Regions from separate parts of the Micromonospora sp. CNZ299 genome, predicted to be linked through region 2. Evidence: riboswitches for the same ligand, from Rfam matches in the RefSeq annotation. Region 2 holds a riboswitch; the other holds the start of a gene.
What was found. Region 2 has a riboswitch for thiamine pyrophosphate ahead of thiE (thiamine phosphate synthase). Riboswitches for the same ligand answer to the same signal wherever they lie in the genome.
Positions count from the first base shown of each region.

Region 1: linked by a shared signal. The riboswitch ahead of CLT68_RS32025 (ECF transporter S component) and the one ahead of thiE (thiamine phosphate synthase) in region 2 are both predicted to bind thiamine pyrophosphate.

Region 1 covers NZ_PEFG01000001.1:7,075,037-7,083,682, forward strand. The annotation lists gene CLT68_RS31990 (Fur family transcriptional regulator) at 1-288, shown strand, start outside; gene CLT68_RS31995 (hypothetical protein) at 466-1,074, shown strand; gene CLT68_RS34080 (hypothetical protein) at 1,083-1,211, shown strand; gene CLT68_RS32000 (acyl-CoA dehydrogenase family protein) at 1,363-3,369, opposite strand; gene CLT68_RS32005 (DUF6328 family protein) at 3,482-3,985, opposite strand; gene CLT68_RS32010 (sugar isomerase domain-containing protein) at 4,160-4,909, opposite strand; gene CLT68_RS32015 (AAC(3) family N-acetyltransferase) at 4,906-5,712, opposite strand; gene CLT68_RS32020 (alpha/beta fold hydrolase) at 5,742-6,572, opposite strand; TPP riboswitch at 6,681-6,785, shown strand; gene CLT68_RS32025 (ECF transporter S component) at 6,860-7,453, shown strand; gene CLT68_RS32030 (ABC transporter ATP-binding protein) at 7,567-8,646, shown strand, end outside.
Region 2 covers NZ_PEFG01000001.1:582,610-591,255, forward strand. The annotation lists gene thiC (phosphomethylpyrimidine synthase ThiC) at 1-1,544, opposite strand, end outside; gene thiD (bifunctional hydroxymethylpyrimidine kinase/phosphomethylpyrimidine kinase) at 1,562-2,347, opposite strand; partial or broken gene CLT68_RS02760 (thiamine phosphate synthase) at 2,509-3,087, opposite strand; gene CLT68_RS02765 (thiazole synthase) at 3,084-3,863, opposite strand; gene thiS (sulfur carrier protein ThiS) at 3,860-4,060, opposite strand; gene thiO (glycine oxidase ThiO) at 4,051-5,232, opposite strand; gene thiE (thiamine phosphate synthase) at 5,226-5,852, opposite strand; TPP riboswitch at 5,847-5,956, opposite strand; gene CLT68_RS02785 (ThuA domain-containing protein) at 6,248-8,646, shown strand, end outside.

The sequences.
Region 1 (8,646 bases), 6.5 Mb from region 2:
CGGCAGCGCGGCGAGCGGGTCGGCCTCACCACCGTCTACCGCACCCTGCAGGGGCTCGCCGACGCCGGCGAGATCGACGTGATGCGCCCACCCGGCGGCGAGCACCTCTACCGCCGGTGCAGCGAGGGGCACCATCACCACCTGGTCTGCCGGGCCTGCGGGCGCACAGTCGAGGTGGCCGGCCCGGCGGTGGAGAGCTGGGCCGACCGGGTCGCCGCCCAGCACGGGTACGCCGACGTCAGCCACACCCTGGAAATCTTCGGCACCTGCCCGACCTGCGTCCGCTGACTCAACATCGCGGACTGGTCGCCGCGCCTTGAGGCAGCAATATCCCCGATGTTGCTGCCTCATTCGACAGCGAGGCAGCAATATCCCCGATGTTGCTGCCTGCCCTGGCCGCCCGGGCCGTCCCGCCGGCTGATCTGACGGGTGCCACACCGAGCCGTCCGTGACACGCTGTCCGGCGTGAAAATCTATGCCGATCGGTTTCCGACCGCCGCCCGTCAGTTGCTCACCGACCTGCTCGTCGTCGCCTGGGTGTACGTGGCGATCCGCGGCGCGCTGTGGCTGCACGACCTGGTGCAGAAGCTCGCCGTACCGGGGCAGAAGCTGGAGGGCGCGGGCAGCGGCCTCGCCGACAACCTCGCCGACGCGGGCGGCAAGGTCCGCCGGGTCCCGCTGGTCGGCGACGAGCTGACCGCACCCTTCCAGCGGGCCGCCGACGCGGCCCGGGGGCTCGCCGACGCCGGCCGCGACCAGCAGCACCTGGTCGACCAGCTCGCCCTCGCCCTCGCCATCGCGGTCCTGATCTTCCCGCTCGGCATCGTGCTGCTCGGCTGGCTGCCGCTGCGGGTGCGCTGGATGCGCCGGGCCGGGTCAGCGGCGAAGCTGGCCGTCGGACCAGCCGGCCGGGACCTGCTCGCCCTGCGCGCGCTGGCCACCCAGCCGCTGGGCAAGCTGACCCGGATCGCGCCGGACGTCGCCGAGGCGTGGCGACGTGGCGACGACGCCACCGTTGACGCCCTCGCCGCGTTGGAGCTACGCCAACTCGGCCTGCGCGGCAGGAGCCGCTAGGTCTTCGGGTGTTCTACTTCCTCCTCGTCATCGCCGTCCTGCTGCTCGGCTACGCCGCCGTCCTGGTCTCCTTCGTGCGCCGGGGCAGGAAGATCCCCCCTGCGGCGTACCTGGCGCTGGCCGGCTCAACGGCCTGATCCTGGCCGGGCGCTGCCTGGGCGGTCGCCCGCTGACCGGCGCCAACGACGCGGGCCCCAACGAGCACGGCCGACATCAAGCACGGCCACCAACAAGCACGGCCACCAACAAGCACGGCCGACGACCAGCCCGGCCAACGACCAGCCCGGCTTACGGCTTCGGTGGGATGCGGCGGCGGACGTCCTCGGCGGTGGACGGGCCGGGTGACCAGCCGGCCACCCACGGCAGTTCGTCGGAAGGGGTGAGCACACCCTCCTCCAGACCCGCGTAGCGGCCGGCGAGGATCCGCTTCGCCGCCGAGGTGTCGACCGAGTCGGTGTTGTCCCACAGTGCGGCGAACAGGGCGTCCACCCGCACCCGCGCCTGCCGACAGAACAGGTCGGCCAGCTCCACGTTTTCCGGTCGGCTGTCCCGTTCGGCGACGGCCCGGACACAGACCGCGGACATCGCGAACAACTCGGCGCCGATGTCCACCACACGGCCCAGGAACGCCTGCTTACGCTCCATCTTTCCCTGCCAGCGGGACATCGCGTAGAACGTCGAGCGGGCCAGCTTGCGCGACGAGCGCTCGACCTGGCGCAGGTGCGCGGCGAGCGGCCCGAACTCGGCGTACGCCGAGGGCCTCTGCCCCCGACCCACCGCGAGGGTGGGCAGCCACTTCGCGTAGAAGGCACCGGCTCGGGCGCCGGCCCGTGCCTTGCGGCCCAGCCCCGCGTCCGGGTCGATGATGTCGCCGGCCACCGACAGGTGGGCGTCGACCGCCTCCCGGGCGATCAGCAGATGCATGATCTCGGTGGAGCCCTCGAAGATCCGGTTGATCCGCAGGTCGCGCAGCATCTGTTCGACGGCGGCCGGGCGTTCGCCACGGGCGGCCAGCGAGTCGGCCGTTTCGTAGCCGCGCCCGCCCCGGATCTGGATCAGCTCGTCGGCGATCTTCCAGGCCATCTCGCTGGCGTACAGCTTGACCAGCGCCGCCTCGATCCGGATGTCGTTGCGGTCGTCGTCGGCGAGCAGGCAGCAGAGGTCCAGCATGGTCTCCATGCCGTACGTGGTGGCGGCGATGAAGGACAACTTCTGCGCGACCGCCTCGTGCTCGCCCACCGGCCGGCCCCACTGGACCCGGTCGGCCGCCCAGCCCCGGGCCACGTTCAGCGCCCACTTGCCGGCGCCCACGCACATCGCCGGCAGCGAGAGCCGGCCGGTGTTCAGCGTGGTCAGGGCGATCTTCAGACCCTTGCCCTCGCCGCCGATGACGTTCTCGGCGGGTACGAACACGTCGTGGAACCGGGTGAGGCTGTTTTCCAGGCCGCGCAGGCCGATGAACTCGTTGCGCCGCTCGACGGTGATGCCCTCGCTGTCGCCCTCCACCACGAACGCGGTGATCCCGCCCCGACGCCCCTCGGTGGCGGGCACCCGGGCCATCACCACCAGCAGGGTGGCCACGATGCCGTTGGTGGCCCAGAGCTTCACCCCGTTGAGCCGGTAGCCGGTGCCGTCCTCGGTCGGCTCGGCGACGGTGCCCAGGCGGGCGGGGTCGGAGCCGACATCGGGCTCGGTGAGCAGGAACGCGGACACCTCACCGGCGGCGAGGCGGGGCAGGAAGAGCTGCTTCTGCTCGGCGGTGCCGAACATCTTCAGCGGCTGTGGCACCCCGATCGACTGGTGCGCCGAGAGCAGGGCGCCGATGGCCGGGCTGACCGACCCGGCCAGCATCAGCGCCCGGCAGTAGTGCAGGTTGCTCAGCCCGAGCCCGCCGTACTTCCGGTCGATCTTCATGCCGAACGCGCCGAGGTCGGCCAGACCGTGGAACACCGAGTCCGGAATGGACGCGTCGCGTTCGATGGCGGCGCCGTCGACCTCGGTCGTCAGGAAGGCGCGCAACCGACCGAGGAACTCCTCGGCGCGCGCCACGTCGTCCGGGTCGGACCGGGGCCACGGGTCGATCAGGTCGAGCCGGAACCGACCGAGGAACAACTCCTTGCCGAAGCTGGGTCGGTCCCAGGTGGACTCACGGGCGGCCTCGGCGACCTGCCGGGCCTCCTTCTCGGAGACCTGCCCGGCCTCCTTGGGCAACGGGGCCGCGGCACCGGCGGTGCTGGGCGCGGCGTCGGAGTCGGGGCCGTCCGGTGCCGGTCGGCCGTCCTGCGTCGTGGTCACGGCTGCCCCCTCGAAGCTCGGTGCGGCTGCGTCGACGTGCGCGACTACCCGCCACGCTACCCCCGGTTGTTACCCAGGGGTAGCGCTGCGTGAAGATCTGCGCGATCAGCGATCAGCGACCGGCGATCGCGTCCGGGTCGTCGTCATCGTCGTCGACGTCGTCCTCACCCCAGCTGCGCCGGGCGAACGGCAGGATCACCCAGAACATCAGGAACCAGAGGCCGGTCAGCGCGCTGAGCAGGAAGGCGATCGGCCGGTCCAGCACGAAGTCGGTGATCAGCAGCACCGCGCTGACCATCGCGATCAGCATGAAGGCGAGACCACCGGTGGCCATCCGGTGCGCGAAGCGCACCAGCTCCGGCTTGCGCCCCTGCCGGAACAACGCCCGGTGGAACGCCACCGGCGAGATGATCAGCGCGGTGGCGGCGGCCGCCGCGAGCAACGCCACGATGTAGACGTCCCGCTGGAACTCCGTGGTCTCGGTGAACCCGTTGCTGAACGGCAGGGTGAGCAGGAAGGCGAAGAGGATCTGCACGCCGGTCTGTGCGACCCGCAACTCCTGGAGCAGGTCGGCGAAATTGCGCTGCCAACGCTGCTTGTCGGTCTCCTTGGACACGCGCTACCTCCGGTGAGACGCTACTGCCGGCGGTCCCGGCCGCCGGCAGCAACGCCAATGCCCCACCCGCCCGAGCGCGAAACAGGTTCACAACATCTTCCGTTCACCTCGGGGACGCAGGTCGGTCACCAGCACCAGCCGATGCCGGGCGACCGTGAGCACCGTCCGGCGGCGTCAGGACCCGCGACGGATGCGGCCTGCGTACCGGGCCTCCAACGCCGTGTTGTGCGCGTCGCCGTCCGGGATGTTCGCCGACAGGTAGACCGGTGGCCGCTCCCCCGCTGCCAGCAACCGCGCCACCACCTCCACGGTGATCTGCTGGGCGAGCAGCGCAGCGGTGATCGAGGAGACCGCGCCGACCGCGCCACCACCGGGAAGCGGCAGCGTCGCGTCGCCGTACGGGGCGCCGTTGTCGAGCACCACGTCGGCGAGGTCGCCCAGCTTGCGCCCGGACGGGTGCCGGGAGGTCATCCGACCGGAGTGCTGCGCCGAGGTGATCGCGACCAGCCCGTGGCCACGTTCCTTGACCAGCGTGGCGAACTCCACCATCGCGCCGTTGACCCCGGAGTTCGAGGCGAGCACGAAGACGTCGGTGGGCCGCACCGGCGCCAGCTCGTAGAGGCGGTGCGCGACCGACGGGTCCCGTTCCAGCATCGGGCCCAACCGATCGGCCGGTTCGCCGCCGAGCAGCACCAGGTCGCGCAGCGCGATCCGGTTGGTCGGCACCAGACCGCCCGCCCGGCCGGCGATCTCCATGGCGAGGGCCTCCGAGTGCCCGGTGCCGAACGCGTGCACCACGCCGTCGGCGCGTACGGCGTCGGCGATCAGATCCGCGGCCCGCCCCACCGCCTCCCGCTGGCTTTCGGCCACCCGGCCGATCGTCTCGGTCACCACGGCCAGGTAGTCCTCGGCACTCACCGTCATGCGTCCTCCGTCATCCGATTGCGGGCCAACCAGTGCACCGCGAAGTCGACCGCCGCCCGCTGGCGCATCAACCTGCCGGTCCCGGCACCCACCGGGCCGGTGCGAACCTCTCCGGTGGCCTCCAGGGCCACGCCCAACGCGTCGAAGTCACCCGCGTCGAGCCGTACGTCCTGCCACCACACCCATTCCCGGCCGCCGTCGGCGGTGCGCACCGCAGCGCCGACCCGCTCCCGGGGCGAGCCGGTGCTGCGGTATTCGGCCAGGTGCAGCGAGGTGCTCGCCCAGTGGCCGACACCGAGCAGCAACACGTCGGCGTCCAGGTCGTAGAGCCGGCCCAGCGGGGACTGCTCGCCGAGCATGTCGGCCAGGGCGTGCCCGGTCACCACCTGCTCGGCGGCCGGCCCGAGCGCGGCGAACGACACCTGGGGATGCGAGCTGCGCAGAGCGCCGGGCCAGCCGCGGACCGTCTCGGCGAGCGCCCCCATGAACCGGCTCGGGGTGATCGCCGGGTCGAAGCCGGGCATCTCCGAGCGGATCAGCGGCCACCAGTCCGCCGGCACCGGCGGGTTGCGCCACTGGGCGGGATCGCTGTTCTCCGGTGTGTGGGTGGGCACGACGATCGTGCCGTCCGGACCGAGCGCGTCACGCAGGGCCAGCACCACCGCGTGCGGACCACCGCTGATGAATCCCAGCGGACGGAGGCCGGCGTGCACCAGCAGCGTCGCGCCGGCGCGTACGCCCAGCAGGCGTAGTTGCGCGGCGATCGAGCGGCGGCTGCCCGGCCCTCTGCCGTCCGTCGTCATGATGGCCCTCCCCCGCTGACCCGCACGACTCAGGCCGTTGTGCTGACTCGGGCCAGGATCGCCTCGGCGAGCGGGCCCGGGGCCGCGTCCGGGATCCAGTGGCTCACACCGGCCAGTTGCACGAAGCGGTAGTCCCCGGTGACGTTCGCCGCACACGCCTCGGCGGCGGTCCGACCGATGGCGATGTCCCGGTCACTCCAGACGTACGTGGTGGGCACCGCGACCGGGCCGACCGCTGCCAGGTCGGAGCGGGACATCGCCCGGTACCAGTTCAGGGCGGCGGTGAGGGCTCCCGGCTCGCGCATCGGGTCGGCGTAGCGGTCCACCCGGGGCCCGTCGCCCACTCCGCCGAGCAGTTTGCGCAGCGCGGTGGCGTGCCACGCCAGCAGCACCTTCTCCGCCTTGTCCGGCTTACGGAACAGCGCAATGTACGACGAGCGGGCCTTCTGCTGGCTGTCGTTGGCCAGGGCGTGCGCCATGGCCGCCGGATGTGGCACGGACACCGCCGTCAGTGTGCGGACCCGCTCGGGGTGCCCGGCCGCGACCGCCCAGGCCAGGATCGCGCCCCAGTCGTGGCCGACCAGGTGGACGGCGTCCAACCCGAGGGCGTCGAGCACCGCCACCACATCGGCGACCAGCTCGGGGATCCGGTAGTCCGCCACCGCCGTGGGCCGGGCACCCGGCGAGTAACCCCGCTGGTCCAGCGCGTACGTGCGCAGCCCGGCCGCGTGCAGCGCCGGCACGACCTCGTCCCACTCGCCGCTGTGCTGTGGGAAACCGTGCAACAGCAGGACAGGTACGCCCTCCGGCGGACCACCGGCGGTTACCTCGAACGTGAAGCCTCGCGCGTCAACCCGCATGATCGGAAGCGTACCCAGCCGACGACGGGCCGGCTGCTCGCCGCAGGTCAGGCGGATGCCCTCCTGGGCCAGCGGCCCACGTCGGTGTTAGCGTCAGCGAGACAACTTCACATCCGACAGGGGAGCGCACAGCGCTGAGAGTGCGGGCATGCCCGCAGACCCTCGAACCTGATCTGGGTAATGCCAGCGCAGGGAGTTCGGTCGACCTCCAGCCGCGCCGCAGTCCGGTGCCACCGGACGCGGCGTGCGTCTTCTCCTGGTTCGCACTCACGAACTGGGAGCAACACATGAGTTCCACCACCGACACACACCGTTGGCGGACCATCGACATCGTGGTCGCCTCGGTGATCGCGGTCGCCTTCGGCGTCATCTTCTGGGCCTGGGGCCTGGTCTGGAGCGCCACCGAGGGTGCGTTCGCCTTCTTCCCGCCGGCGCAGGCACTGTTGTACGGCGTCTGGCTGATGCCGGCCGTGATCGGCGGTCTGGTCATCCGCAAGCCCGGTGCCGCGCTCTACTGCGAGACGGTGGCCGCGGTCCTCTCCGCGCTGCTGGGCAGCCAGTGGGCCGGCACGGTGATCCCGCAGGGCATCGTGCAGGGCATCGGCGCGGAGCTGGCGTTCGCCGCCTTCCGGTACCGGTCGTTCCGGCTGCCCACCGCGGTGGTGGCCGGCGCGCTGACCGGTCTCAGCGCCGCGCTGTTCGACTTCTTCATCTGGAACGTCGACTACGCGCTGGCCGACTACCGCATCCCGTACGCGCTGATCACCATCGTCAGCGCAACGGTGATCGCCGGAGCGGGCGGCTGGCTGCTGACCAGGGCCCTGGCCAACACCGGTGTCCTGGACCGTTTCCCGGTAGGCCGGGACCGCGCCCTGATCTGACCCCACCCACTCGCGTCGATCATGAGGTTGACGGGCGGATGGATCTTCAGAACCACCGTCAACCTCATGATCGACCGTGCAGGGTGGAGCCGGGGCTTGGGAGGGGGTGTTTGGTGGGCGGGGTACTGCTGCGGGGGTTCGGTTGGCGGCACGCCGGGCGGCGCGCGTGGGCTCTGCGCGGGGTCGACCTGCGGGTTGAGGTCGGGGAGCGGGTGCTGCTGCTCGGGCCCTCGGGGGCCGGTAAGAGCACCCTGCTCAGCGCGCTCGCCGGGCTGCTACCCGAGGACTCCGGCGAGCAGGAGGGCACCGTCGAGATCGACGGGCTCGACCCCCGCAAGGGCCGGGAACGGGTCGGCATCGTCTTCCAGGACCCGGAAACCCAACTGGTGATGGCCCGCTGCGGCGACGACGTCGCGTTCGGGCTGGAGAACCGGGGAGTGCCCGCCGACGAGATCTGGCCCCGGGTGGACGAGGCGCTGCACCGGGTCGGCTTCCCGTACTCCCGGGACCGCAACACGGCCGCACTGTCCGGCGGCGAGCAGCAACGCCTGGCCCTGGCCGGCGCGCTGGCCCTGCGCCCCGGCCTGCTGCTGCTTGACGAGCCGACCGCCAACCTCGACCCGGCCGGGGCCGAGCTGATCCGGCAGGCGGTTGCCGGGGCGCTGGACGCCGACACCACGCTGATCCTGGTCGAGCACCGGGTCGCCGAGGCGCTGCCACTGGTCGACCGGGTGGTCGTCCTGGACCCGGGCGGCGGGGTCCGTGCGGACGGCACGCCCGAGGCGGTCTTCGCCGCCCACGGCCCCGCCCTGGCCGCCGAGGGAGTCTGGGTGCCGGGTCACCCCATCGCGCCCCGGCGGGCCACCGCCGCTCCCGGCGAGCTGTTGCTCACCGCCGACCGGCTCGGCCTGCCACCCCGGCTGGCCTCCACCGATCTGGCGGTACGCGCCGGAGAGGCACTCGCCGTACGCGGACCCAACGGCGCCGGCAAGTCCACCCTGGCGTTGCTGCTCGGCGGGCTGCTCCGGCCAGGCACCGGCCGGGTCAACGCGTCCGCCGAGTTGGCCGGCGCGGACCATCGCACTCCCCCGCACCGCTGGCGGGCACCCGCGCTGACCCGGCGGATCGGGTCCGTCTTCCAGGACCCGGAGCACCAGTTCGTCACGAGCACCGTCTTCGACGAGCTGGCGCTC
Region 2 (8,646 bases):
GACTTGTCCTTCATGCCGCGGGCCGCGTACTCCTTCAGCTCCTGGGTGATCTTCATGGAGCAGAACTTCGGGCCGCACATCGAGCAGAAGTGCGCGGTCTTCGCGGGCTCGGCGGGCAGGGTCGCGTCGTGGTACGACCGAGCGGTCTCCGGGTCCAGCGAGAGGTTGAACTGGTCCTCCCAGCGGAACTCGAACCGTGCCTTCGACAGCGCGTCGTCCCACTCCTGCGCGCCAGGGTGGCCCTTGGCCAGGTCGGCCGCGTGCGCGGCGATCTTGTACGCGATCACGCCCGCCTTCACGTCGTCCCGGTCCGGCAGGCCGAGGTGCTCCTTCGGGGTCACGTAGCAGAGCATCGCGGTGCCGAACATGCCGATCATCGCGGCGCCGATCGCCGAGGTGATGTGGTCGTACGCCGGCGCGATGTCGGTGGTCAGCGGACCGAGCGTGTAGAAGGGTGCCTCGTGGCACCACTCCTGCTGGAGGTCCACGTTCTCCTTGATCTTGTGCATCGGCACGTGGCCAGGGCCCTCGATCATCACCTGGACGTCGTACTCCCAGGCGACAGTCGTCAGCTCGCCGAGGGTGCGCAGCTCGGCGAACTGCGCCTCGTCGTTGGCGTCCGCGATCGAGCCGGGGCGCAGCCCGTCGCCGAGGGAGAACGTCACGTCGTACTTGGCGAGCAGCGCGCACAGCTCCGCGAAGTTGGTGTAGAGGAAGTTCTCCTCGTGATGCGCCAGGCACCAGGCCGCCATGATCGAGCCGCCCCGGGAGACGATCCCGGTGACCCGGTCCACGGCCAGCGGCACGTACGGCAGCAGCACCCCGGCGTGCACCGTCATGTAGTCCACGCCCTGCTCGGCCTGCTCGATCACGGTGTCCCGGAACACCTCCCAGCTCAGCTTCACCGGGTCACCGCCGACCTTCTCCAACGCCTGGTAGATCGGCACCGTCCCGATCGGCACCGGGGAGTTCCGCACGATCGCCTCGCGGGTCTCGTGGATCCGCTTCCCGGTGGACAGGTCCATCACGGTGTCCGCACCCCAACGGGTGGCCCAGGTGAGCTTCTCCACCTCCTCGGCGACCGATGAGCTGACCGCCGAGGTGCCGATGTTGGCGTTCACCTTGACCAGGAACGCCTTACCGATGATCGCCGGCTCACACTCCGGATGGTTCACGTTGAGCGGCAGCACCGCCCGGCCGGCGGCGATCTCGGCCCGTACGAGTTCCGGGTCGACGTTCTCCCGGATCGCCACGAACTCCATCTCCGGCGTCACCACACCCGCCCGCGCGTACGCGAGTTGTGTGGGCCGGCGACCGTCCACCCCGGCGAGTGGCGTGCCCGCACCCCGTACCGGCGCCACGTCACCACGCTCGGCGATCCACGGTCCCCGCAGCGGCGGCAACCCGACCTCCGGGTCCGACCCGGGGCCGGACGTGTCGTAGAGCCGCACCGGCGGAAGATCTCCGGTCAGCCCCACCTCCGCGAACGGCACCCGGACGTCCGGTCGCGAACCCTCGACGTACACCTTGCCTCGTGCGTGCATGACAGCCTCCCTGGTGATCAAGCGGACCAGCCGAAGTGGTTCAGCGGTCCGCGCCCCGCGCCCAGCTCCCAACCCCGCGCGCCGGTCAGCGCCCGGAGCACGTACTCCTTGGCGGCACCCACCGCCGCCGGCACCGGATCACCCAGCGCGAGCCGCACGGCGATCGCCGCCGAGAACGAACACCCGGTCCCGTGGGTGTGCCGGGTCGTCACCCGGGGGGCCCGCAGCAGCGTGGTGACACCGCCGCCGTGCAGCACGTCGACCGCCTCGCCGCCGTCCAGATCACCCCCGGTGACCACGACGTGGTCGGGGCCGCCGGCCGCGAGCGCCTCGGCGGCCACGACCATCCCGGCCACGTCGTCCACCGGGCGTCCGGTGATGGCCGCGGCCTCCGCGCAGTTCGGCGTCGCCACAGTGGCGTACGGGAGCAGCCGCTCCACCGCGCCCACCACGCCGAGCCGGTGGCCGCTCGTGGCGACGAGCACCGGGTCGACGACGAGCTGGGGCAGCCGGCCGGCACGTGCGGCCTGCGCCACCACGTCGGCGACCGCCGGGGTGCCGAGCATTCCCGTCTTGACCGCCGAGACGGTGAAGTCGGCGAGCACGCTGTCCAACTGCTCGGTGACCGTGCGCGGAGGCAACGGCAGGACGGCGTCGACGCCTCGGGTGTTCTGTGCGGTGACCGCCGTGATGACGCTGGTGCCGTACGCGCCCAGCGCGGCGAAGACCTTCAGGTCGGCCTGGATGCCCGCGCCGCCGCCGGAGTCTGAGCCTGCGATTGTCAGCAGTGTTCGCGGGGTCATTTTGCCTGGCCTTTGGTTGCGGTTGGGGGCTGCGGCCGACCGTGCCCACTCCGGGCGGTCAGGCTTGATCCCTGCGTGGGCACGGTCGGCCGCAGCCCTGACGTGGAGACCTGGGTGACCCCGCGCCGGGTTTGGGTCAGCACAGGGGTGACCGCCTCGACATAGGCGTTGGTCAGGGCGGCGGCTGTTTCGGCCGGGTTCGCGGATCGCATGAGTGCGCCCAGTACGGCTACTCCGGTGGCTCCCGCCTTGACGCAGGCGGTTACCTGTTCTGGGGTTTCCACTCCGCCCAGCGCCAGGACCGGCACGTTGCTGATCCTGATCAGCTTTCGCAGGCCGTCCGGTCCCAGGGGTGGGCCGTAGCCCGGTTTTGTCTTCGTGGGCCAGACCGGGGAGACGGTCGCGTAGTGCTCGGTGGTCAGGCGGTTCAGCTCGGCTTCGTCGTGGCAGGAGCGGCCGACCAGGCTGTGGGTCGGCGGCGGATACGGGCCGGCGGCGGGCAGGTGCACGGCGTCGCCGCCGAGCGGGTCGGGGCCGGCCACGACGAGAGTTCCGCCGACGTCGGCGACGATCGCGCGCAGCTCGACGGCGAGAGCCGCACGCTCGGCGCGGGGCAGGTCCTTCTCCCGCAGCACCACCCAACGCACTCCCCCGGCCACGGCTCCCGCCACGACCCGGTCGAGCCCGCCCCGCGCGACGAGCCGGTCGGTCAACAGGACAACACCGGACGGCGGGGTCACAGGTCCGGTCTTCCCTCGTCGGGTGTGGAGGGCAGCGCGTGGAAGCGCCGGGCGATCCGGCCGGCGCCTGCCGCCAGCCGGCCCGCCTCGACCGCGTACCGCATCGCGGTCGCCATCGCCACCGGGTCCTCGGCCCGGGTCACGGCGCTGGCCAGCAGCACCGCGTCGCAGCCCAGCTCCATGGCCAGGGCCGCGTCGGAGGCGGTGCCGATGCCCGCGTCGAGGATCACCGGCACGTCCACCCCCTGCCGGATGAGCCGGATGTGGTGGGGGTTGCCGATGCCGAGCCCGGAGCCGATCGGGGAACCGGCCGGCATCACCGCGGCACAGCCCACGTCGGCGAGCCGGCGGGCGAGCACCGGATCGTCGCTGGTGTACGGCAGGACGGTGAAGCCGTCGGCCACCAGTTCCTCGGCGGCGCGGAGCAGTTCCACCCCGTCGGGCAGCAGCGTCCGCTCGTCGCCGATCACCTCCAGCTTGACCCAGTCGGTGTCGAACGCGTCCCGGGCCAGCCGGGCCACCTTCACCGCCTCGGTCGCGGTGTGGCAGCCGGCGGTGTTCGGCAGCAGCCGTACCCCGCACCGGTCCAGCAGCTCCAGCAGCCCACCGGTGGAGCCCGGCGCGGTGCCCACCCGGCGCAGCGCCAGCGTGACCAGCTCGGTGCCGGACGCCCGGATCGCCTGTTCCAGCACGTGCAGGTTCGCGGCGCCGCCGGTGCCGAGGATCAACCGCGAGGTGAACGTCTCCCCACCCAGCTCGAACGTCACGCCGCTCACCCGCCCTGCGCCGCGGTGAGGACCTCGACCCGGTCGCCGTCGCGCAGCACAGTGGCCGGCCAGCCGGCCCGGGGCACGACCTCGCCGTTGACCGCGACCGCCACCCCCCGCTGTTCGGGCACGACGTCGCGCACCAGGTCGGCCACCGACGCGCCGCCGGGGACGCTGCGTCCGGCCCCGTTCACCGTCAACTCCACCGGTCCCCCTCCATCGTCGGTTCAGGTCCACCCGCCGCGGCAGGTGTGCGAGCGGCCGATCCGGCACCGACGAACCGTTCGGGTCCGAAGGGCGCGAGCAGCGGGTCGGGCACGCCGTCGAGCACCAGCTCGGTGATCAGGTCGGCGGTGATCGGGGTGAGCACGATGCCGTGCCGGTGGTGCCCGGTGGCGGCCAGCACGTTTGGCCGGTCGGGCAGCGGCCCGAGGATCGGCGCGTTGTCCGGCGTGCCCGGGCGCAGCCCGGCGACCGCCTCGACCAGGTCGTACTCGGCCAGCTCGGGCAGCAGGTCGACTCCGGCGCGGAGCAGGCGCTGCACCGCACCGGCGGTGACAGTGGTGTCCGCCCGTTCCTCGACCGTCGCGCCGAGCACGACCTCGCCGTCGGCGCGGGGCACCAGGTAGACGGGTTCGCCGTCGGCGTACCCCCGGATCACGTGCCGGAAGCCCGGCGCGACGCCGTCGGGCGCGCGGAGCCGGAGGATCTGGCCCTTCACCGGCCGGACGGGCAGGCCGGTGAGGGCGGCGGCCCCGCAGCCGGCGGCGACAACCGTGACCGCAGCATCCACATCAGACAGAGGCGCGACCGCCTGCGGCACGAGCACCGCTCCGGCCCGCTGGGCGGCCGTGCGCAGCGCCGGCACCAGCCGCCGGGGGTCGACCTGGTGGTCGGTGGGCGCGAGCGCGCCGCCGCGCAGCCGTGGTGCGAGCGCCGGCTCGCGGTCGCGCAGCTCGCTGGGGCGCAGTGGGGTCACCGGCAGGCCCAACCCCTGCTGGTACGCCCAGAGCCGGCGCGCCTCGGCCAGGTCGTCGCCGGTCAGCCCGACCATCAGGGTGCCCTCGGTCCGGTAGCCGATCCCGGTGCCGCACGCAGCGGTCAGCTCGGCGGCGAACGCCGGCCAGCGGGCGGCGGACGCCAGCAGCAGCCCGGTCAGCTGTCGCTCACCGAAGTACGCCTCGGCGACCGGCGAGAGCATGCCGGCGGCCACCGCCGACGCCCCCGAGCCGGGCTCCGGATCGTGCACCACCACGCGCAGCCCTCGGGCGGCGCAGCGCCAGGCGATCGCCAGCCCGATCGGCCCCGCCCCCACCACCGCGACGTCCGGCCGGGCCCGGTCACTCGATCGCGCTGACTCCGAGCGGCCGGTCAGCACGCCAGGGCCTCGATCAGCTCGGCGGTCGCCCGCGCCGGGTCGGCGGCAGCCGAGACCGCCCCGACGACCGCCACCCCGTACGCCCCGGCGGCCCGCAGCTCCGGCACCCGCTCGGCGGTCACGCCGCCGATCGCGATGACCGGCACGTCGACGGCGTCGACGACGGCACGTACGCCCACGGGCCCGATGGGGTCTGGCAGGCCGGACTTGGTGCTGGTGGCGTGACACGGCCCGACGCCCAGGTAGCTGGCTCCCGCCGCGACCGCCGCGGTCGCTGTTCCCGGCGCGCGGGCGGTGGCGCCCAGCACGCCGGCCGGGCCCAGCACCCGACGGGCGGCGGCGACCGGCAGGTCGTCTGCCCCGACGTGCCCACCGGCGGCACCGACCGCCAGCGCCACGTGCAGCCGATCGTTGACCAGGCAGGTCGCCCCGTACGACACGCAGAGCGCCAGCACCCGCTGGGCCAGCTCGTACGCCTCGCGGTCGGTGGCGGAATCCTCGACCCGGACCTGCACCACCAGGTCGGCTCGGGCCACCGCGAGGGCGGCCCGGACCACGGTGAGCGGGTCTCGCCCGGGTCGGGTGTCGGTGATCAGATGCAGTCGCCCCAGGGACGGCACGGCAACGCTCCTCCCTGCGCCGGCATTATCCGGATCAGGTTCGACGGTCGGGGGCTGTCAGCCCCCCTCTCAGCCCGGCACACCGGGCTCCCGTGGGTTACTTGCGTGTCACCGTACGACAGATCCGCCGGTCTGCCAAGGCGGGTGTCGACGGGCCGGAATGGCGGATTAGGTTGGGCGCTTCATCCCGGTCCTATTCGGAATGTCGCCCCCCGTTGCAGAACCGTTACCTGCCGGCATCTTGCCGGACATTGAGCCAGCCGAATTAATTTGTTCAGCGATTCGACAAAATGTTGGCGGGGGCACCGTGACGCGGTGTCACCACCGGCTCCATCTGGGAGGGTCTTCGGCGAGCCGGCTCCCGCGATCCCTGTCACTACGACATAGGAGGCGGCGTGTCCCGTTCTCGTCGTGCCCGCGTACCCATCACCGCAACCCTGATCTCCCTGGCCATGGCCTCGACCACCCTGTTCGGCACGCCCGCCCAGGCGGCCGCCCAGGTCCCCCCACGGGATGCGAAAGCCGCAGCCCCGGTCAGCCAGGTGGTGCCGAAGGCGCCAAAGGCCGCGGCCGATCCCTTCTCCGTCCTCGTCTTCTCCAAGACCGCCGGCTTCCGGCACGACTCCATCCCCACCGGCATCGCTGCCATCCAACAGCTCGGTGTGGCCAACGGATTTACAGTGGACAACTCCGAGGACGGTGCCGCATTCAACGACGCCAACCTCGCGAAGTACAAGGCGGTGATCTGGCTCTCCACCACCGGTGACGTGCTCGACGCCGAGCAGCAGGCGGCGTTCGAGCGCTACGTCAAGGCGGGCGGCGGCTACGTCGGCATCCACGCCGCATCGGACACCGAGTACAGCTGGGCCTGGTACGGCGACCTGGTCGGCGCGTACTTCGCCAACCACCCACAGAACCAGCAGGCCACGGTCAGGGTGGAGGACCACGCCCACCCGTCCACGACCGGGCTGCCGGACCGCTGGTCCCGGTTCGACGAGTGGTACAACTACCAGACCAACCCCCGGCCGGACGTGCACGTGCTCGCCAGCCTGGACGAGAAGAGCTACACCGCGGGCGCCGGTGCCATGGGCGCCGACCACCCGATCGCCTGGTGTCAGGACTTCGACGGCGGCCGATCCTGGTACACCGGGGGCGGCCACACCCGGGAGTCGTACGCCGAGCCCGAGTTCCTGTCCCACCTGCTCGGCGGCATCCGGACCGCGGCCGGTGTCGAGAACGCCGACTGCGGCGCCTCGAAGACCTCGAACTTCGAGAAGGTCGCGCTGGACAGCAACACCAGCAACCCGATGGAGCTGGACATCGCCGGAGACGGGCGGGTCTTCTACATCGAGCGCGACGGTCGCGTGCAGATCGTCAAGCCGGACACCGGCAGCACCATCACCGCCGTCGACCTGGACGTCTTCACCGGCAACGAGGACGGGCTGATCGGCATCCGGCTCGACCCGGACTTCGCCACCAACAAGTGGGTGTATCTCTACTACGCCCCGAACGACGGGGTCACCCGCAACCTGCTGTCCCGCTTCACGGTCACCGGCGACACCATCGACCCGGCCAGCGAGAAGCAGGTGCTGCGGGTCGACACCCAGCGCAACACCTGCTGCCACGCTGGCGGCAGCATGGCCTTCGACAGCGCCGGCAACCTCTACCTGGCCACCGGTGACAACACCAACCCGTTCGAGTCGAGCGCGTACTCGCCGCTCGACGAGCGGCCGGGCCGCCAGGACTACGACGCGCAGCGCAGCTCGGGCAACACCAACGACCTGCGCGGCAAGGTGATCCGGATCCACCCGGAGGACGACGGCACGTACACCGTCCCGACGGGCAACCTCTTCGCGCCGGGCACCGAGAAGACCCGGCCCGAGATCTTCGCGATGGGCTTCCGCAACCCGTTCCGGATCGGCACCGATCCGAAGACCGACACGCTGTACGTGGCGGACTACGGGCCGGACGCCAACGCGGACAACCCGAACCGGGGCCCCCGCGGCCTGGTCGAGTGGAACGTCGTGACCCCCGGCAACTACGGCTGGCCGTACTGCACGGGCACGAACGAGGCGTACAACGACTACACGTTCCCGTCCGGCCCGAGCGGTCCGAAGTTCGACTGCGCCGCACCGGTCAACAACTCGCCCAACAACACCGGCCTGACCAACCTCCCGCCGGTCGTCCCGGCCACCGTCGACTACGGGTACGCCGGCGACGCGCGCTACCCGGAGATCGGCGGTGGTGGCGCGCCGATGGGCGGCCCGGTCTACCGCTACGACGCCGACCTCAACTCCAACCGCAAGTGGCCGGCGTACTACGACGGCAAGGCTCTGCTCGGCGAGTGGAACCAGAACAAGATGTACACCATGCAGATGACCCCCGACGGCAAGTCGTTGGTGGACATCAACCAGCTGCTCACCGGGATGAGCATGGTCCGGCCGATGGACTTCGAGTTCGGCCCGGACGGTGCCCTGTACCTGATCGAGTGGGGCAGCGGCTTCGGCGGCAACAACGACAACTCCGGCGTCTACCGGATCGACTACACCGCCGGTGACCGTGCCCCGATCGCGGCGGCGTCCGCCAACCCGACCTCGGGCCCGGCGCCGTTGACTGTCACCTTCTCCAGCGCCGGCTCCCGGGACCCGGACGGTGGCACGCTCACCTACGCCTGGACCTTCGGCGACGGGCAGACCTCGACCGAGGCCAACCCGACGCACACGTACGCGACGGCCGGCAGCTACACCGCCCAGCTCACCGTCACCAACCCGAAGGGCCGTACCGCGGTGGCCAA